DNA from 4 places in the Inquilinus sp. Marseille-Q2685 genome. Region 1 is predicted to be linked to each of the others. Evidence: riboswitches for the same ligand, from Rfam matches in the RefSeq annotation. Region 1 holds a riboswitch; each other region holds the start of a gene.
What was found. A riboswitch is a leader RNA that binds a small molecule or an ion and turns the genes downstream of it on or off. The one in region 1 is predicted to bind thiamine pyrophosphate.
Positions count from the first base shown of each region.

Region 1 (4,925 bases):
TGGCGATGCTGCGCCAGCTCGGCGGCGCCGACCAGCAGGCGCAGCACGAAGGGCAGGGCCATCAGCGCGTTGACCATGGCGACGATCGGCAGCGCCCAGCGCTGCAGGTCGGCGGTGCCGAGCAGCATGACGAACAGGCCGGCGCCGAGCGCCAGCGGCGGCACCACCAGCACCACGGTGCCGCTCAGCTCGAACAGCCGCGCCAGCCGCCGACGCCGGCGGCCGATGCGCAGCACGGCGATGCTGTGCGCCAGCGCCCAGCCCAGCACCAGGGCGAGCGTGGCGGCGCCGAGGGCGACGGCCAGGCTGCGCCCGGCGGCGTGCCACAAAGAGGGGCTGGACAGGATCGGCTTGCCGATGCCGCCCAGGCCTTCGACCAGGATCGCGACCAGCGGCAGCAGCACGAAGCCGGCGGCCAGGACCAGCACCGTCGCATCGATCGCACGGGCCGCCGCGGTCCGGCCGTCGCCGCGCAGCACCGGCCGGCCGACGCCGCCCTCGTCGGCGACCCGGCCGGTCAGCCGCATCGCCGCCAGCACCAGGAGCGCGCAGAGGGCGACCTGCAGCAGCGACAGGGCGACGGCGCGGCCGGGGTCGAAGTCGAAGCGCAGCGCCTGGTAGATCGCGATCTCGATGGTGGCCGAGGCCGGGCCGCCGCCGAGCGTCAGCACCACGGCGAAGCTGGTGAAGCACAGCAGGAAGATCAGGGCGGTCAGGCCGGGCAGCTGGCGCCGCAGCATCGGCCATTCGACCAGGCGGAACAGGTCGGCGCCGCGCAGCCCCAGCATCGACGCCAGGCGCCAGCTCTCGGCCGGGATCGTGCCCCAGGCCGAGAGCAGCACGCGCACGGCGAAGGGCATGTTGAAGAAGACGTGGGCCAGCAGGATGCCGGTCAGGCCGTAGATGTTCGGCCGGATGGTCAGCCCCAGCGCCGCGAACAGGTCGGCGAGCAGGCCGGAGCGGCCGAACACCGTCAGGATGCCGAAGGCGCCGGCCACCGCCGGCACGATCATCGGCAGGCCGAACAGGCGCAGCAGCAGGGTGCGGCCGGGAAAGCGGCGGCGCGACAGGGCGCGGGCGACCGGGATGGCGATGGCGACGCTGATCAGCGCCGACAGCCCGGCCTGCAGCGCCGTGAAGCGCAGCACCGACCAGAGATAGGGATCGGCCCAGACGGACAGCAGGTCGAACTCGGTGGCGGCGCGGATCAGGCCGGTCGCCGCGGTGGCGATCAGCGCCAGGATGGCGAGGAGCGCGAGGAGGCCGGGGAGCGATGCGATCCGATTCGCCGCAGGTTGGGTCCGCCACGGCGAACCCAACAGGCCGGCGCCGTCGCGGGATGTTGGGTTCGCGTGCCGCGAATCCAACCTACGCTGGCTCAACGGCTGGTCGCCTGCAGCCATTCGGCGATCCAGGCGGCGCGGTTGGCCGCGACCTCCTCCGGCGGATACAGCAGCGCCTTGGCCGGGGCCGGCAGCGCCTTGTAGGCGTCGGGCAGCCCGGCCTTCGGCGTCACCGCCGGGTACATCCACTGCGTCGTCGGCAGCAGGTCCTGGAAGGCCGGGCTCAGCATGAAGGCGAGGAATTTGTCGGCCAGTTCGGGATGCTTCGAGGAGGCGAGCTTGGCCGCGACCTCGACCTGCAGGTAGTTGCCCTCGCTGAACACCGCGGCGCCGACATTGCCGTCGTTCTCGGCGATCACGTGATAGGGCGGCGAGGTCAGGTAGCTGAAGGTCATCGGCACCTCGCCCTTGCGGAACAGGCCGTAGCTCTCGCTCCAGCCCGGGGTGACGGTGAGGATGCGCGGCTTCAGCTTCGCCCAGGCCTCCGGCGCCTTGTCGCCATAGACCTGCTTGACCCAGAGCAGCAGGCCGAGGCCCGGCGTGCTGGTGCGCGGATCCTGGATGGTCAGCTCAAGGTCGCTGCTCTCGACCAGGTCGTGCAGGCTCTTCGGCGGGTTCGGCACCTTCGTCTTGTCGTAGACGAAGGCGAAATAGCTCCAGTCGAAGGGCACGAAGACCGGGTCGGTCCAGGCGACCGGCAGCGACAAACCGTCCAGCGTCATGCCGTGCGGCGCGAACAGCCCGGTCGCCGCCGCCTCGGCGGTCAGGTTGGTGTCGAAGCCCAGCACGACATCGGCCTGGGTCGACTTGCCCTCCAGCTTCAGCCGCGACAGCAGGGCGACGCCGTCCTCGACCGAGGTGAACTCGACCGTGCAGCCGCATTCGGCCTCGAAGGCCTTCTTCACCTGCGGCCCCGGCCCCCATTCGGCGGTGAAGGATTCATAGGTGTAAACCTTGAGCACCGGGGTCTCGGCCGCGGCCGGCCCGGCGACGGCGGAGGTCAGGGCCGTCAGCAGGACGGCGGCAATCAGGCGCATCTTGTTCCTCCGCGGGGCGCAGCCGGGCGGAAAGGGAACCTGCCGATGCCTGAGGCGCCGTCTCGTTCTCCCTTCGCCGGCATGACCCGGATCAGGTTCGTCGGGTTGGCGCTGACACGCCTCTCAGCCCCCGTTCGGGCACCCCGGCAAGACGCGCGCATCATCGGGTCGAGCGACCGCCCTGTCAACGCGGGCCCGTTTGGTTGGAGCGACCATTTGGAGGTCTTGCGGCAAGGCATCCGATGGCACATGTCTCCTGCATGGCCGGGGAGGAGCCCATGAACGAGTGCGGACTTGTGGCCCTGCTCAGGACGATGAAGCCGTTGAACAAGGACTTCCCGGAGATCGACGATCCCGCGCCGGAGCCGGAGATCGTTTTTGTCGAAGATGATGCTCCTGATGACACCGATCTCACGGCGCGGTAAAATTCCGCAATTAACGCTAATTGGAGGTAAAAATGGCCGGTCCGCTCGCGATTGGTGAGGACGCGCCCGATTTCGAAGTCGAGACCACCGAGGGGCGGATCCGCTTCCACGACTGGCTCGGCTCGTCCTGGGGCGTGCTCTTCTCGCATCCCAAGGACTTCACCCCGGTGTGCACCACCGAGCTCGGCGCCGTGGCCAAGCTGAAGCCCGAATTCGACAAGCGCAACGTCAAGGTGATCGGCCTCAGCGCCGACCCGGTCGACCGGCATGAGAGCTGGGCCCAGGACATCAAGGAGACGCAAGGTGTCGCCCCGAACTTCCCGGTGATCGGCGATTCCGAGCTCGTCGTCTCCAAGCTCTACGGCATGCTGCCGGCCGATGCCGGCACCACCTCGGAAGGCCGCACCGCGGTCAACAACCAGACCGTGCGCAACGTCTACGTCATCGGGCCGGACAAGAAGATCAAGCTGGTGATCTCCTACCCGATGACCACCGGGCGCAACTTCGACGAGATCCTGCGGGTGATCGACTCGCTGCAGCTGACCGCCAAGCACAAGGTGGCGACGCCGGCCGACTGGAAGAACGGCGAGGACGTCATCATCGTCACCTCGGTCTCGGACGAGGAGGCGAAACAGAAGTTCCCGGCCGGCTTCAAGACCCTCAAGCCCTATCTCCGCACCGTTGCTCAGCCGCGCGACTGATGATCGCGTTCCCGGGCTCAGCCGAGCCCGGGAACCGTCTCCGGCGGCACCAGCCAGCTGGGATCGGGCCGCAGCCGGAACACGACGCGGCCGACGATGTGATCGAGCGGGATATCCCCCAACTGCGCAGAGCGGCTGTCGTCGGCATAGTCGCGATTGTCTCCCAAGACATATATGGCTCCTGCTGCAACTGCCGTCTCCGGAATCTCGTCGAAACGGCCGGGTGTAGGGGATTCCGCGACTTCATAAGATAGGCCCTCCGGGAGCGTCTCGGAGTATACGCTCAAAGTTTCCCATCGCTCGGGAACTTGCCTTCTGATCGTCCCTTGAGGAGCCCGGGCAACTCTGATGCCGTTCAGGGTCAGCTGTCCCGAATTCACGGCGATCTTGTCTCCCGGCAGGCCAATCACGCGAAACATCGCCTTGCCATCGCCATCCGGTCGCCTGAAGACGACGACCTCGCCCCGCTTCGGCAACTGTCCGGCCGTCCGCAGGTCGGCAAGGACGGCATCGTCGACTTCCAGTTCCGGATCATCGCTCCGCTGGCGACACGCAAGATGTCGATCGGAATTCCGGCCTGAGAGAAGCGCGCGATGATGGCTGCGCTATCAAGTTTGGCTTGAGGCGGGGCCGATTGGCTGGAGCGTGCGGATAGCGACAGGCCCGCGGAGCCAAGGAGAAGCAGTGCCGCACGGCGTCCGACCATGGCCTCCGGTCCCAATAGCGATCTCAATCACAGATGATGGCGGAGAGCTGATTTGATGTCATCTCGCCTCCCGGGCTCAGCTGAGCTCGGGCCTTTCCGTCATCGGCCCAGCAGCTCCTTCGCCATCATCATGTGCACGCCCTTGCAGCCGTTCACCGTCTGGGTGATCCGCAGGTCGCCGGCTAGGCTGCACAGGGTGTAGGCGTCCTCGCGCGACAGGCCGGCGGTCTCGCCGAGCAGCCGGATCATGTCGCGCAGCGCCATCTCGGCGCAGCGGTCGAGGTCGGGGTCCATCCCCATGGTGATGTGGTGGGTCGGCGTCTCGGCGCGGGGATAGGTGAAGCCGAGATCGTCGCGGACGATCAGCTGGAAGGTGCCCTGCAGCGCCGTCTCGATCGCGGTGACGCAGACCTCGCCGTCGCCCTGGGCGCCGTGGCCGTCGCCGCAGGAGAACAGGGCGCCGTCGGTGAACACTGGCAGGTAGAGGGTGGTGCCGGCCACCAGCTCCTTGTTGTCGATGTTGCCGGCATGGGCGCGCGGCTGGATCGAGCTGATCCGGCCCCAGCCCTTCGGCGGTGCCACGCCCATGACGCCGAAGAAGGGCCGGAGCGGCAGGTCCAGCCCCCAGGGCAGGCGCGCGGTGCCGCGCCCGGCGTCGAGCGGGATGTTGAGGAGGCGCGAATCCTCGAAGTCATAGGGCAGGGTGCCGGCCA
Region 1 covers NZ_CAKAKL010000001.1:485,029-489,953, reverse strand. The annotation lists gene thiP (thiamine/thiamine pyrophosphate ABC transporter permease) at 1-1,319, opposite strand, end outside; gene thiB (thiamine ABC transporter substrate binding subunit) at 1,379-2,380, opposite strand; TPP riboswitch at 2,432-2,536, opposite strand; gene LG391_RS02265 (hypothetical protein) at 2,659-2,805, shown strand; gene LG391_RS02260 (peroxiredoxin) at 2,838-3,506, shown strand; gene lepB (signal peptidase I) at 3,524-4,000, opposite strand; gene LG391_RS02250 (acetamidase/formamidase family protein) at 4,312-4,925, opposite strand, start outside.

Region 2 (4,925 bases), 1.1 Mb from region 1:
GCCCATAGCGGCACCTGCCGCAGGGCCGCGAAGGCCAGCGCGCCGACGATCAGGAAGACGTAGAGCGCCAGATTGTCCGCCACCAGGATGCCGAAGCGGCGCCCCATGGCGCGGTAGTAGACGCTGGCGGCGACCTGGGCCCCGGCGCCGGCCATGGCGACGCCGGCGAAGGCGGGCAGAAGCGGGCCCGAGGCGGCCCAGGCGATCGCGGCGGCGCCGAGGCCGATCAGGCCGATCGAGGCGACGACGAAGAACAGCAGGTCGAGGACGCGGTCGTCCTTGCGGATCAGCACCAGCTGCGGGATCGCGCCCGGAATGCCGAGGCTGAGGATCTGCGCCCCGATCACGCCGATGCTGAGCCCCAGCTCGGCCGTGCCGTAGTCCTGGATGCTCATGACCTGGGACAGCAGCAGCGGCCCGAAGAAGGCGGAGCCCTTGCCGAGCGCGAAGGCGAACAGGAACAGCGCCGCCCTGCCGCCGGCCGCCCGGACCCGGGCGAGAGTCGTCGCCAACGCCATGGCCGGGGAGCGGCTCATGACGGCCCCGAGATCACCATCCGGGTCAGGCCCGGAGATAGACGCGGTTGACGTAGGGATCGAGCGTCAGGCCCGGCGGCACCCGGCCGGCATCCACGATCGGGCGCGGCGGGCCGTACAGGATCGGGCCCTGGCAGTAGACCACCTGGAAGATCAGCCGCGGCGTCTGCCGCGCCGGCAGGCCGCGATGGAAGCCGAAGGTGTTCTCCAGGAAGCTGGTGCCGGCGGGCCCTTCGAACTGGACGAAGCGCTCGCGCCCGAAGGCGCCCTCGACCTCGGCGTCGGAGTAGCGCCGGATCGGCATCAGCCGGTCCTCGCGGTGCGAACCGCGGACATAGATGTGCGGCCCGGCCCCGGCGTCGACATCGGTGAGATAGACGAACAGCTTGATGAAGCGCCAGTCGTCGTAGTCGCGGTGGAACAGCTCGGCGTGCTGGGCCTGCCCGTCGCCGGCGATCGACCACCAGGCGGCCATGTAGCTGATCGTCGGCTTGCAGCCGAGGGCCGCCTGCACCGCCTCCAGCACCGCCGGGTCGTTGGCGATGGCCAGCGCATGCGGCGCGTTCACCACCACCTCCGGCCGGAAATGCGCGACATGGGTGCCCGGCGGCGCCTGGTCCGGCGCCTGGAAGGTGCCGTGCTCGGGCTTGTAGGGGTTGAAGGACGGGTGCCCGGCGAAGTGACGGCGCATCTCCTCGACCCGATCCGGCGTCATCAGCCAGGGCGTCATGGCGAAGCCGTCGCCGGTCAGGGCCGCGGCGGCCCCCTGGCCCTCCGCCGACCCGGCGACCGGACCGCGCCCGATCCGGCCGGCGATCCGATCGGCCACCCAGTCCCGCCACGCGACGCGCTGGAACCGGCGCTGCACCAGGAACCGGGTCATCCGGCCGGCCTTGGCCGCGTGTTCGGAAAGGGCTGCCATCAAAATCTCCCCGCGCCGAGCGCCGTCACGCCGTCGACGGCGGCCCGGGACGGAACGCCCGCCCCGGGCCGCCAGCGGTCAAATTCCGCTGCGAGTCCTATACCGGCGGTCTCGGCGCGCACCAAGAATGATTTTCATCTCGGTGCGGACCGCCGGCAGCGGTCACTCGGCGGCGCGGTAGATCTCCCCGCCGCCATCGCGGAACCGCGCCGCCATCTCCTCCATCCCCGCCTCGGCCGAGGCACGGATCTCCTGTGTGATCTTCATCGAGCAGAATTTCGGCCCGCACATCGAGCAGAAATGCGCCGTCTTTGCACCTTCCGCCGGCAGCGTCTCGTCGTGGTAGGCGAGCGCCGTGTCCGGGTCGAGCGACAGGTGGAACTGGTCGCGCCAGCGGAACTCGAACCGGGCGCGGGACAGGGCGTCGTCGCGCAGCTGCGCCGCCGGATGGCCCTTGGCCAGGTCGGCGGCATGGGCCGCGATCTTGTAGGTGACGACGCCGGTCTTCACGTCGTCGCGGTCCGGCAGGCCGAGATGCTCCTTCGGCGTGACGTAGCAGAGCATGGCGGTGCCGAACCAGCCGATCATCGCGGCGCCGATGCCCGAGGTGATGTGGTCGTAGCCCGGCGCGATGTCGGTGGTGAGGGGCCCGAGCGTGTAGAACGGCGCCTCGCCGCAGGCTGCCAGCTGCTTGTCCATGTTCGCCTTGATCTTGTGCATCGGCACGTGGCCGGGGCCTTCGATCATGACCTGGACGTCGTGCTCCCACGCCACCTTGGTCAGCTCGCCCAGCGTCTCCAGCTCGGCGAACTGGGCGGCGTCGTTGGCGTCGGCGATCGAGCCGGGGCGGAGCCCGTCGCCCAGCGAGAAGGCCACGTCATAGGCCCGCATGATCGCGCAGATCTCGCGGAAATGGGTGTAGAGGAAGCTCTCGCGGTGATGCGCCAGGCACCACTTCGCCATGATCGAGCCGCCGCGGCTGACGATGCCGGTCACCCGCTTCGCCGTCAGCGGGATATAGGGCAGCCGCACGCCGGCATGGATGGTGAAGTAGTCCACCCCCTGCTCCGCCTGCTCGATCAGCGTGTCGCGGAAGATCTCCCAGGTCAGGTCCTCGGCCACGCCGCCGACCTTCTCCAGCGCCTGGTAGATCGGCACCGTGCCGATCGGCACGGGGGAATTGCGCAGGATCCATTCGCGGGTTGTGTGAATGTTGCGGCCGGTCGACAGGTCCATCACCGTGTCGGCGCCCCAGCGGATCGCCCACACCATCTTCTCCACCTCCTCCGCGATCGAGGAGGTGACGGCCGAGTTGCCGATATTGGCGTTGATCTTCACCAGGAAGTTGCGGCCGATCGCCATCGGCTCGGATTCCGGATGGTTGATGTTGGACGGGATGATCGCCCGGCCCCGTGCCACCTCGTCGCGCACGAATTCCGGCGTGACATAGTCCGGGATCGCGGCGCCGAAGCTCTCACCGTCGCGGGCCGCCTGCTCCCTAGCCCGCTCGCGGCCGAGATTCTCGCGGATCGCGACATACTCCATCTCCGGCGTCACGATGCCGGCGCGGGCATAGGCCATCTGCGTCACCGCGGTGCCGCCGCGGGCCCGCAGGGGGCGCCGGTCGCCGCGCGGGAACTCGAACAGGTTCGCCGCCTCGCCGGGGCGGCGGCCGTCATCCTCCGGCCGCACGGTGCGGCCGTCATAGGCCTCGACATCGCCGCGGGCGGCGATCCAGCCAGCCCGCAGCGCGGGCAGGCCGGTGCCGATGTCGATCAGCGCCGCCGGGTCGGTGTAGGGGCCGGAGGCGTCGTAGACGCGCAGCGGCGGCTCGCCGGATTCGGGCGACAGCACGATCTCGCGCATGGCGACGCGCAGGTCGGGGTGGCGCTCACCGGGAACATGGACCTTGCGCGACGCCGGCAGCGGGCCGGTGGTGACGGTTGTGGGGATGGCGTCCTTGGGCATCCACGGCCTCCTCGATCGGACGGATTGAGGGCGTGCCAAGGACGGAAAGCTGGAAAGAGAGCGGCTGAGCGCGCATGTGGTTCCATTCCCTACGCCGGCACGACCCGGATCAGGTTCGAAGGGTTCCCACGTCGCGAATGGTGTGGTGTCTCAGCTCCCTACCGGAGCTCCCCTCGGAACGCCCCGATCAGAGCGCGCCCGGGGAGGGGATGTCAAGCCGGGCCGTGTGCCGGGGCGGTCCATTGGCCACGTCCGGCCCTCATGCCATGATCGGCCCGGACAAAGCTGGGGTTCAGGTGGGGATGTCTTTGCGGGGTGGCCTTGCAGTCGCGATCCTTGCCGTACTGGCCGTGTCGCCGGCCCGGGCCGGCCCCTCCTACCAAAGCCCGGAGGTGGGCTGCCCGCCGCAGGACGACGGGGCCAAGGTCCGGCGGTTCGACTCGCTGGAGGCCATGCCCGAGCCGATCTGGCGCAGCATCGCGGCGGCGCTCGAACCCGGGGAGCCAGCAGATCGCCTGCGTGCGGAGCTGCCGGACATCATCGCGCCGCGGGACGCCAAATGGCAGCTCACCGATTCCGTCGAACCCGGAAAGCCGCTGGCTTGGCGCCGCTTCATCCGCGGCTTTTCCGTAGAGACCCGGTCCCACCCGAGCCTGCCTCCGCGAAAGGTCTGGTACGTCTGGCTCGAGCATGGCGGCATGGCCTACACGCGTTCGGTCTCGATCTTCAAGGAAGGCCGGACCATCAAACCCGTCGCTCTCTTCCGAGGACATGAAGATACGCTGTGCTCTCTTCAAGCCTCGTTCCAGGCCCTCCCGTTTGACGTCTACAAGCTCTGACGCTCCGAGCTGGCCGCAACGGCCCGGCATCGACGGCAAAGACAGGGAAAGCCGTCTCGTCTCGATCTTGACCAGAATCCTAAAAATACCTACATTCCAACAAATTGGGGTGATTTCCTGATTTATTGGGCGAGGAGGCAGATGCTGCGACATGCCTGGGTGCTGTCGATCGCGCTGGCCCTGACCGCCTGTGGCGGGGGGCGCGAGATCGTGCGCAACCCGACCGGCAGCGGAGTCGCCCGCTACGTCACCGCCAACGCGCCGGAGGAATGCGTGCCCTATGCCCGCGCCGTCTCCGGCATCCAGATCCGGGGCGACGCCTGGACCTGGTGGGACCAGGCCGACGGCGTCTACGGCAAGGGCAGCGAACCGCGCTCCGGCGCCGTGCTGGTGCTGGGACGGTCGGACCGGCTGAGCTCCGGCCACATCTCGGTGGTGGTGGCGGTGCGCAATTCGCGCGAGATCACCGTGTCGCACACCAACTGGGGCAATGACGGCCCGACCCGGCGCCGGATCTACCGCGAGCAATCGGTGATCGACGTCTCCAGCGACAACGACTGGACCGCGGTCCGGTTCTGGAACCCCGACACCGGCGCCTATGGCGGCATCTACGAGGCGGACGGCTTCGTCTATCCCACGAATGCCTGAGGCCGATCGCGA
Region 2 covers NZ_CAKAKL010000001.1:1,602,920-1,607,844, forward strand. The annotation lists gene LG391_RS07630 (hypothetical protein) at 1-536, opposite strand, end outside; gene LG391_RS07635 (phytanoyl-CoA dioxygenase family protein) at 562-1,458, opposite strand; gene thiC (phosphomethylpyrimidine synthase ThiC) at 1,621-3,426, opposite strand; TPP riboswitch at 3,495-3,610, opposite strand; gene LG391_RS07645 (hypothetical protein) at 3,693-4,265, shown strand; gene LG391_RS07650 (CHAP domain-containing protein) at 4,407-4,913, shown strand.
Region 2: another riboswitch for thiamine pyrophosphate. It lies ahead of thiC (phosphomethylpyrimidine synthase ThiC); the one in region 1 lies ahead of thiB (thiamine ABC transporter substrate binding subunit).

Region 3 (4,925 bases), on a different contig from region 1:
CGCGGCGCCCTGCTGTCGCGGCAGGTGGAGGCGGTGGTCACCCACCTGCCGCTGCACATCGCGGCGCGGGAGACGGCGGCCTTCGCCAAGGCCCTGCGCTGGCGGGACGACACGGTCGTTCCCGGCCGCGCGGTCGCCGCGGACGGGCCGGGCAACTGCCTGACCGTGACGGTGGCGCATGAGCACGCGACCGAGGTCTTCACCGGCCATGGCCAGCCCGGCCTGCCGGCGGAGGATATCGCGGCCGCGACGGCCAAGGCGGTGCGGCTGTTCCTCGCCAGCCGCGCCCCGGTCGGCCCGCATCTGGCGGACCAGCTGCTGCTGCCCATGGCGCTGGGCGCGGGCGGCCGCTTCGTCACGGTCGCGCCGACGCCGCACACCCTGACCAACATCGCGGTGATCGAGGCCTTCCTCGGTCCCCGGATCGCGGTGACCCGCCACACCGGCCGCAGCGTGCTGGTCAAGGTGGCGGGACGACAGAGCAAGGAGACGGCATGAACGCCGCGCAGACCTTGACGCCGCGGACGCTGGCCCCGTTCCTGCTGAACGTGGCCGGCGTTCTGCCGGTCTTCATCTGGGGGCCGCCGGGCATCGGCAAATCGGCGCTGGTCCAGGCCTTCGCCGAGTCCGTCGGCCTGCCCTGCGTGTCGTTGCTCGGCTCGCAGCTGGCGCCGGAGGACATCATCGGCGTGCCGCAGATCGTCGACGGCAAGTCGCGCTTCTGCCCGCCGACCATCATCGCGCGGGACGAACCCTACTGCCTGTTCCTGGACGAGCTGAACGCCTGCTCGCAGGAGGTGCAGAAGGCCTTCTACTCGCTGATTCTGGACCGGCGCGTGGGCGAGTACCGCCTGCCCGAGGGCACGATCGTGATCGGCGCCGGCAACCGGGCGGAGGATGCGGCCATCACCCGGCCGCTGTCCTCCGCCCTGGTCAACCGCCTGGTCCATGTCCAGCTGCGCGCTTCGGCCCGCGACTGGCTGGACTGGGCCGGCGGCGCCGGGGTGCACGAGCTGGTCGTGTCCTATGTCGAGCAGCGGTCGGACCATCTCTGGTCCAAGCCGCCGAAGCATGAGGAGCCGTTCTCGACCCCGCGGGCCTGGGACATGCTGTCCCGCGCCCTGCACGCCTATGGTCCGGGCATCACGCTGGAGGAGATCAAGGTGCTGGCCAGCGGCCTGCTGACCCCGGCGCATGCCCAGCAGTTCACCGCCTTCGCCAAGCTGCGCGAGCGGGCACACGATCTGTCGGCGATCCTGAAGGGCGACCGCGGCTGGCCGGAGAAGCCGGAGGAGCGGGACATCCTGTACTTCCTGGTGCAGCAGCTGCGCGACCGGCTGATCAAGGAGCTGCCGGAAGACGAGGCCGCCGCCGGCCGTGAGGCGCGGCAGCTGGCCAACCGCGCGAAGGAGCTGATCGTGACCCTGGCGCGGATCTCGACCGAGCTGGCGCAGCTGGTGGTGACCGAGACCGAGAGCGGCGCCGCCCTGCCGGCCTGGTACACGATCGAGCTGGCGCGCGCCCTGCCGCGGCTGGCGGCGCAGCGGGCGGGCTGACGCCATGGCCAGGACGCGGGAGCCGCCGAAGGAGAACCTGCGCGCCATCGCCGCCGGCTGCGCCCTGCTGGGCGACCATCCGCTGTTCGCCTGGCTGGTCGACGGGTCGGAGTGGCGGCCGGCGCGCCCGTCCCGCCCCTTCCCGCCCGACGGCTTCGTCCGGCTGGCCCTGTCGCGCCACCGCCCCAGCGGCAAGCCGCTGCTGACGATCGAGGCCAATGTCTGGCGCCGGGCCGATCCGGCCGAATGGGCCCATGTCCTGGCCCAGGCGCTGCTGCACGAGCACCTGAACCATGTCGATCCGGCCCGCCCGGACGAGGCTTGGCGAACCGCCTGCGGGCTGGTCGCGGCCGAGTTCCTGCGCCCGCTGGGCATCGGCCGCCGCCCCGAGAGCCTGCCCTGGCCGGCGCAGCCGCCGGGCCGCGACGTGGCGGAGCTGGCGCGCTGGCTGGCCGAGAATCCGGCCGCGCTGGCGGCGCAGCCGCGGCTGGGCATCGCCGGCGCGGGAGAGCCCGGCTGGATCATCGCCGCCGACGCCCCGCCGCTGACGCCGGCGTTGCGGCGGAACCGGGAGGAGGGGCTGGCCACCGCCATCCGCCGCAGCGTCGCCGACGCGATCGAGGCGGCCGGCACCGCCGCGCGCGGCCTGGCCGGGCCGAAGCGCAACCCGAATTCGCCGGCCGAGCGCGCCCGCGCCTGGTTCATCGCCGGCTATCCGCTGCTGGCCGCGCTGGCGGCGACCTTCGAAATCGTCGAGGACGAGGCGCTGTGCCGGCAGCTGGACATCGCCGTCGCCGCCGTCGACACCGAGCTGCGGCGGATCTACCTGAACCCGAAGCTGCCCTGGACCTATGAGGGGCTGAAATTCGTCATGGCGCATGAGCTGCTGCATGTCGGGCTGCGGCACGAGCCGCGCCGCCAGGGCCGCGATCCTTTCCTGTGGAACGTCGCCTGCGACTACGTGATCAATGGCTGGCTGGTCGAGATGGGCGTCGGCGAGGTGCCTTTCGACACCCTGCTGCTGGACCCGGAACTGGGCTTCGAACGCGAATCAGCCGAGGCGATCTACGACCGGATCACCCGCGACTTGCGGCTGATCCGGCGGCTGAACAAGGCCCGCACCCTGCGTGGCAAGGGCAAGGTCGACATGCTGGGGAACCGCCCGCCGGCCTGGTGGACCGGGCCGGGCACCGACCTCGACGCCTTCTATCGCCGCGCGCTGGCCGAGGGACTGGACCTGCACCTGGCCGGCACCGGACGCGGCGATCTGCCCGGCGAGCTGGTCGAAGAGATCCGCGCGATCCAGCACCCGCCGATCCCCTGGGACGTCCGGCTGGGCCACTGGCTGGACACCTTCTTCCCGCCGCTGGACAGCCGGCGCAGCTTCGCCCGGGCCAGCCGGCGGCAGGCGGCCACGCCCGACATCCCGCGGCCGGTCTGGCTGCGCCCGGAGGAACGGCTGGCCGCCCGCACCTTCGGCGCTGTGCTGGACACCTCGGGCTCGATGCCGCCGCGGCTGCTGGCCCGGGCGCTGGGGGCCATCGCCAGCTACGCCATCAGCCGCGAGGTGCCGCTGGTGCGCGTCGTGCAATGCGACGCCGGGGTCCACGACATGGGCTTCCTGCCGCCGGAGACGCTGCTGCAGCGGGTGGAGGTCCGCGGCCGCGGCGGCACGGTGCTGCAGCCGGCCATCGCCCGGCGGGAGGGCGACGCCGGCTCCCCGCGCGACGCGCCGATCCTGGTCATCACCGACGGCGCCTGCGACGTGCTGTCGATCCGGCGGGAGCACGCCTTCCTGATGCCGGAGGGCGCCCGCCTGCCCTTCCGCACCGCGGCGCCGCAATTCCACTTCGAGCGGCCGGAGTGAACCGCCCGGCCGGTGCGCTTGACACCGGCCGCCCCGGCCTGCGAGCCTGGGCGCGGAAGTGACACGGGGTGCCCGGAAACGGGCTGAGATCATACCCGTCGAACCTGATCTGGGTCATGCCAGCGAAGGGAGCCGTCACGCGATGCCCGCCCGGGCCCCGATCCCTGAGGATCGATCGCCGACCGCCCTTCGCCGGAGGAGGAGCGGAATGGCTGCGGCTGCAGAGGCAACGGAACCGAGGCGGTGCTTCGACCTGTCGGTCTATCTCGTCACCGACACGCGGCTGAGCGGGCCGCGCGGCGTGGCCGAAGTGGCCGCGGCGGCGGCGCGGGGCGGTGTCACCATCGTGCAGATGCGCGACCCCGACGCCACCACCCGGGCGCTGATCGCCGCGGCCGGGGCGCTGCAGGCGGTGCTGGCGCCGCATGGCGTGCCCCTGGTGATCAACGACCGGGTCGACGTGGCCCTGGCGGTGGGCGCGGACGGCGTCCATCTCGGCGACCGCGACATGCCGGCGGCGACGGCGCGGCGCCTCCTAGGCCCCGGCCGCATCGTCGGCGTCACCGTGCATGACGCGGCCGAGGCGCGGGCGGTGGATCCGGCCGTCGCCGACTACGCCGGCATCGGCCCGGTCTTCGCGACCACCACCAAGGTGGGCGCGCGGCCGCCGATCGGGGTCGACGGCTTCCGGGCGCTGCGCCGGCTGGTGCCGCTGCCGGCCGTCGGCATCGGCGGCATCGACGCGGCCCGGACCGCGGACGTGATCGCGGCCGGGGCCGACGGCGTCGCCGTGGTCTCGGCCATCTGCGCCGCGCCCGCCCCCGAGGCGGCGGCCCGGGCGATCGCCGCGGCGGTGGCCGAAGGGCGGAGGCCGCGATGATCCCCAACGTGCTGACCATCGCGGGCACCGATCCCTCGGGCGGCGCCGGCATCCAGGCGGACCTGAAGGCCTTCTCGGCCCTCGGCGCCTATGGCTGTGCCGTGATCACCGCCCTGGTCGCCCAGAACACCCGCGGGGTGCAGGCGGTGGAGCTGGTGCCGCCGGCCTTCGTCGCGAAGCAGATCGACTGCCTGCTGGCCGATGTCCGGATCGACGCGGTCAAGATCGGCATGCTGGCGACCGGCGAGATCGTGCGCGCCGTGGCCGAGGCGCTGCGCCGGCACGGGCTGACCCAGGTGGTGGTCGACCCGGTGATGGTGGCGAAGAGCGGCGACCGGCTGCTGGACACGGATGCCGTGGCGGCGCTGCGCGAGGAGCTGCTGCCGCTCGCGACCGTCATCACCCCGAACCTGCCGGAGGCCGCCGACCTGCTGGGCCGCGCGCCGGCCGAGAGCCGGGACGAGATGCCGGAAATCGCCGCGGCGCTGCTGGCGCTGGGGCCCCGGGCCGTGCTGCTGAAGGGCGGCCATCTGGAGGAGGCGGAGAGCCCGGATCTGCTGCTGAGTGCAGCCGGGTCGCTGACGCTCGCGGCGCCGCGGATCGCCACCCGCAACACCCACGG
Region 3 covers NZ_CAKAKL010000006.1:275,839-280,763, forward strand. The annotation lists gene rtcA (RNA 3'-terminal phosphate cyclase) at 1-498, shown strand, start outside; gene LG391_RS25235 (ATP-binding protein) at 495-1,556, shown strand; gene LG391_RS25240 (VWA-like domain-containing protein) at 1,561-3,423, shown strand; TPP riboswitch at 3,478-3,573, shown strand; gene thiE (thiamine phosphate synthase) at 3,632-4,303, shown strand; gene thiD (bifunctional hydroxymethylpyrimidine kinase/phosphomethylpyrimidine kinase) at 4,300-4,925, shown strand, end outside.
Region 3: another riboswitch for thiamine pyrophosphate. It lies ahead of thiE (thiamine phosphate synthase); the one in region 1 lies ahead of thiB (thiamine ABC transporter substrate binding subunit).

Region 4 (4,925 bases), on a different contig from region 1:
TCGGCATAGCCTTCCAGGCTGATCCGGCGGATCGAGGCGGTGACGACCTCGGCCCCCGAGGCCTCGATCGAATCGAGCATCACCTGGCGGTTCGGATAGCCGGCGGTGCCGATGAACAGGCGCGAGCGCAGCGCCACGCCGGCGATGATGAAGGGGTCCTGCATCTCGGTACTCTCCTCAGCCGCCCTGGAACGGGCGGACGATCTCGACCCGGTCGCCGGCCGCCAGGCGATGCTCCGGCCAGCGGGCGCGCGGCAGCACGGCGTCGTTGAGTGCCACGGCGGTGCCGCGCGCCGCCGGGTCGATGCCCTTGGCCAGCAGCAGGTCGAGCACGCTGAGCCCGGCCACGGCCTCCGCCTCTCCGTTCACATTGACGGTCCCTGGCACGCTCATTGCGCCGCCTCCGCGATCCGGGTGAAGCGGTCGATCCGGAACGGCTCCGCCGCCTCCGGCAGGCGGCCGTCGAGGATGGTGCCGGCCACCGCCTCGACCGTCGCCGGCAGCAACAGGATGCCGTTGCGGTGATGGCCGGTGGCGAAGACCAGCCCCTCGATCGCCGAGGGGCCGAGCACCGGCGCGTCGTCGCGGCTGCCGGGGCGCAGCCCGGCCCAGCTCTCGATCAGCGGCAGCTCCTCGATCCCCGGCAGGGCCCGCCAGGCGGCGTCGAGCAGCGACAGCATGCCGCCGGCGGTGACGGTGGTGTCGAAGCCGCGCTCCTCCACCGTGGCGCCGACGATCAGCCGGCCGTCCAGCCGCGGCACCAGATAGGCCTTGCCGGCCCACAGCACATGGCGCAGCAGCGGCGCCGCCGGGTCCATCTGCAGCGCCAGCATCTGGCCCTTCACCGGCCGCACCGGCGGCAGCGCCTCACGCGGGATCCCCGGGATGCCGCCCGACCAGGCGCCGGCGGCCAGCACCACGGCATCGGCCGAAAGCACCTCGCCGGCCACCACCACGCCGCCGGCGCGGCCGTGGTCCAGGATGACGGACTCGACCGCCGCATGGTCGTGCAGCCCGCCGCCGGCGCGGCGCAGCGCCTCGGCCAGGGCCGGGACCAGCCACCGGTTGTCGACCTGATGGTCGGCCGGGCTGTGCACCGCGGCGGCGAGGCCGGGCCGCAGCATCGGCTCGCGCCGCAGCAGCTCGGCGCCGGTCAGCCAGTTCAGCTCGACCCCGAGCTTCGCCTGGTAATCGGCGGAGAAGCGCAGCTCCGCCGCGTCGTCGCGGGTCAGGGCCACGGCCAGCGTGCCCTCGTCGCGATAGCCCACGGGCCGGGCCGACGCGGCCTCGACCTCCCGGGCGAAGCCGGGCCAGAGCTCCTGGGCGCGGCGGCACAAGCCGAACAGCGCCTCCTCCCCCGGCTCGGCCTCGAGCCCGGCGGCGAGCATGCCGGCGGCGGCCCAGCTGGCCTCGCGTCCGACCGGCCCGCGGTCATAGACGTCGACGGGGCAGCCGGCGCGGGCCAGGCGCCAGCCGATGGCCAGGCCGTTGACCCCGGCGCCGATGACGGCGACGCGCGGTCTTGCGCCGCGCAAAGGCGTCGGGCCGACGGAGTCGGCCTGCAAAAGGGACGGAATCGGAATGCCGGTCATCTCAGGCTCCCTCCGCTGGCATGATCCAGGTCAGGTTCGATGGGTATGATCTCAGCCCGCCATGACGACGGGCACCCCAGCCGATGCCGCCATTTCAGTCCCGGAGGCGGGCGGGTTGCAACCCCTTTTTTGTGACCCGCCCCAGGGCACCCCTGCCCCGCGCCCGGCCGACTTACGGAGGTCACACACGGCGTGTTAAGAAGCGCGCATGACAGACCCGATGACCGATAACGGCGCAGGGGCGCCAAAAAAAGGGTGGTTCACCCGACTGAAGGAGGGGCTCTCGCGCTCCTCCGCCAAGCTGACCGAAGGCATCACCAGCATCTTCACCAAGCGCAAGCTGGACGATGCGACGCTGGAGGAGCTGGAGGAGCTGCTGATCCAGGCCGATCTGGGCCCGGCCACCGCCGCCAAGCTGACCGCCGAGCTGGCCCGGACCCGCTTCGGCAAGGAGGTGTCGGGCGACGAGGTCCGGCGCGCCTTGGCCGACCATGTGGCGCAGATCCTGCGCCCGGTGGCCAGGCCCCTGACCCTTTCGCCCGGCCGGAAGCCGCAGGTGGTACTGGTGGTCGGGGTGAACGGCACCGGCAAGACCACGACCATCGGCAAGCTGGCCAAGCAGTGGCGGGAGGAAGGCCGCTCCGTGATGATCGCGGCCGGCGACACCTTCCGCGCCGCCGCGGTGCATCAGCTGCAGGTCTGGGGCGAGCGCTCCGGCTGCCCGGTGGTCACGGCCAATCCCGGCGCCGACGCCGCCGGCCTGGCCTTCGACGCGCTGACCCGGGCCCGGGCCGAGGGCCGCGACGTGCTGCTGATCGACACCGCCGGCCGGCTGCAGAACAAGGACAATCTGATGGCCGAGCTGGCCAAGATCGTCCGCGTGCTGAAGAAGATCGACCCCGAGGCGCCGCACGACGTGCTGCTGGTGCTGGACGCCACCACCGGCCAGAACGCGCACAGCCAGGTCGAGGTGTTCCGCGACATGGTCTCGGTCACCGGCCTGATCCTGACCAAGCTGGACGGCAGCGCCCGCGGCGGCGTTCTGGTGGCGCTGGCCGAGCGCTTCGGCCTGCCGGTGCACGCGATCGGCGTCGGCGAGAGCATCGACGACCTGCGACCCTTCGACGCCGACCAGTTCGGCCGGTCGCTGATGGGAGTCGAGGCATGAGCAAGACCGCCCAGACCTTCGCCCCCGAGCAGTTCCGCGACGCGGCCGAGGCGGTGGCCCGGCTGCACGCGATCTACGACGCCAACACCGGCCTGCTGCGTGACGCCTTCCGCGCCTATTCCCGCGGCGAGGAGCCGGCGAGGCGGGTGCGCGCCTGCTATCCCTACCTCACGGTCCGGGTGGAGGATTTCAGCCGGGCCGACACGCGCCTGTCCTACGGCTTCGTCGACCGGCCGGGCACCTTCTCCACCACCATCACCCGGCCGTCGCTGTTCCACCGCTACCTGACCGAGCAGATCGGCCAGCTGATCCACAATCACCACGTCCCGGTCGAGGTCGGGGTCAGCGACACGCCGATCCCGATCCATTTCGCCTTCCCCGACGGCATGCATGTCGAGGGCGACCTGACCCGCGAGCGCATGCTGCACATGCGGGCGGTGTTCGACCTGCCGGACCTGGCGATGATGGACGACAGCATCGTCAACGGCACTGCCGTGATCCCGCCGGACGAGCCGCACCCGCTGGCCCTGTTCACGGCGCCGCGGGCGGATTATTCGCTGTTCCGGCTGAAGCACTACACCGCCACCGGCTGCGAGCACTTCCAGAACTTCGTCCTGTTCACGAACTACCAATTCTACATCGACGAGTTCATCCGCATCGCTTATGAGCTGATGCAGGGTGACGGTGGCGGCTACGACGCCTTCATCGAGCCGGGCGACCGCGTCACCATGCCCGGCGGGCGGGCCCGCGGCACCCCGGCGGCGCGGCTGCCGCAGATGCCGGCCTACCACCTGACCCGGCCGGACCATTCCGGCATCACCATGGTCAACATCGGCGTCGGCCCGTCCAACGCCAAGACCATCACCGACCACATCGCGGTGCTGCGGCCGCATGCCTGGATCATGCTGGGCCATTGCGCCGGCCTCAGGAACACCCAGAAGCTGGGCGACTACGTCCTGGCCCACGGCTATGTCCGCGAGGATCATGTGCTGGACGCCGACCTGCCGGTCTGGGTGCCGGTGCCGGCCCTGGCCGAGATCCAGGTGGCGCTGGAGCGCGCGGTCGGCGAGATCACCGGCCTTTCCGGCTACGGACTGAAGAGCGTGATGCGCACCGGCACGGTCGCCACCATCGACAACCGCAACTGGGAGCTGCGCGACTATCGCGAGCCGGTGCAGCGCTTCAGCCAGAGCCGCGCCATCGCGCTGGACATGGAGAGCGCGACCATCGCCGCCAACGGCTTCCGCTTCCGGGTGCCCTACGGCACGCTGCTCTGCGTCTCCGACAAGCCGCTGCACGGCGAGCTGAAGCTGCCCGGCATGGCCGACGCCTTCTACAAGCAGCAGGTCGGTCAGCACCTGCAGATCGGCATCCGCGCCATGGAGCGGCTGCGCGAGCTGGGCCTGGAGCAGCTGCACAGCCGCAAGCTGCGCAGCTTCGCCGAAGTGGCGTTCCAGTAGGCCGATGCCGGAGGACAGCCGCACCGCATCCCACATGGATCGGCCGAAGATCGGGGTCGGCGCCGTGGTCTGGCGCGACGACAGGCTGCTGCTGATCCAGCGCGGCAAGGCGCCCCAGGCCGGGCAGTGGAGCATCCCCGGCGGCAGCCAGGAGCTGGGCGAGACCCTGTTCGAGGCGGCGCTGCGCGAGACCCGCGAGGAGGCCGGGGTCGAGGCCGAGGCCATCGGCATCGTCACCGCGGTCGATTCGATCCACCGCGACGCCGAGGGCGGGGTCGAGTGGCACTACACCATCATCGACGTCGAGGCCGAGTGGCGGTCGGGCGAGCCGGTGGCCGGCGACGACGCCGCCCAGGCGCGCTGGGCGACGCTGGAGGAGGCCGACAACCTGATCGAATGGCCGGAGCTGCGGCGGGTGCTGCACCTGTCGGCCCGGCAGCGGGCGCAGCGCCGGCGCGGCCCCGGGCCGGTGCGGCTGAAGCCGCGGCCGGACCTGATGCGGCTGATGCGCACGCCCCTGGGCCGGCTGGTGGCGCGGCCCTGGTTCGACGGCATGTCGCTGGCCCTGCTGCGCGGCTGGTTCCTGCCGGCCTCGCGCAGCCTGGCCGCGGCCATCGTTTCCGACGGCGACCTGCGCCGCTTCTGCGCCGAGCTGGCGATCCCGCCCGACGCGCTGGGCAAGCGGCCGGTCTGGCTGGGTCGGAC
Region 4 covers NZ_CAKAKL010000006.1:141,546-146,470, forward strand. The annotation lists gene LG391_RS24580 (thiazole synthase) at 1-164, opposite strand, end outside; gene thiS (sulfur carrier protein ThiS) at 178-393, opposite strand; gene thiO (glycine oxidase ThiO) at 390-1,592, opposite strand; TPP riboswitch at 1,583-1,681, opposite strand; gene ftsY (signal recognition particle-docking protein FtsY) at 1,813-2,760, shown strand; gene LG391_RS24600 (AMP nucleosidase) at 2,757-4,220, shown strand; gene LG391_RS24605 (NUDIX hydrolase) at 4,255-4,925, shown strand, end outside.
Region 4: another riboswitch for thiamine pyrophosphate. It lies ahead of thiO (glycine oxidase ThiO); the one in region 1 lies ahead of thiB (thiamine ABC transporter substrate binding subunit).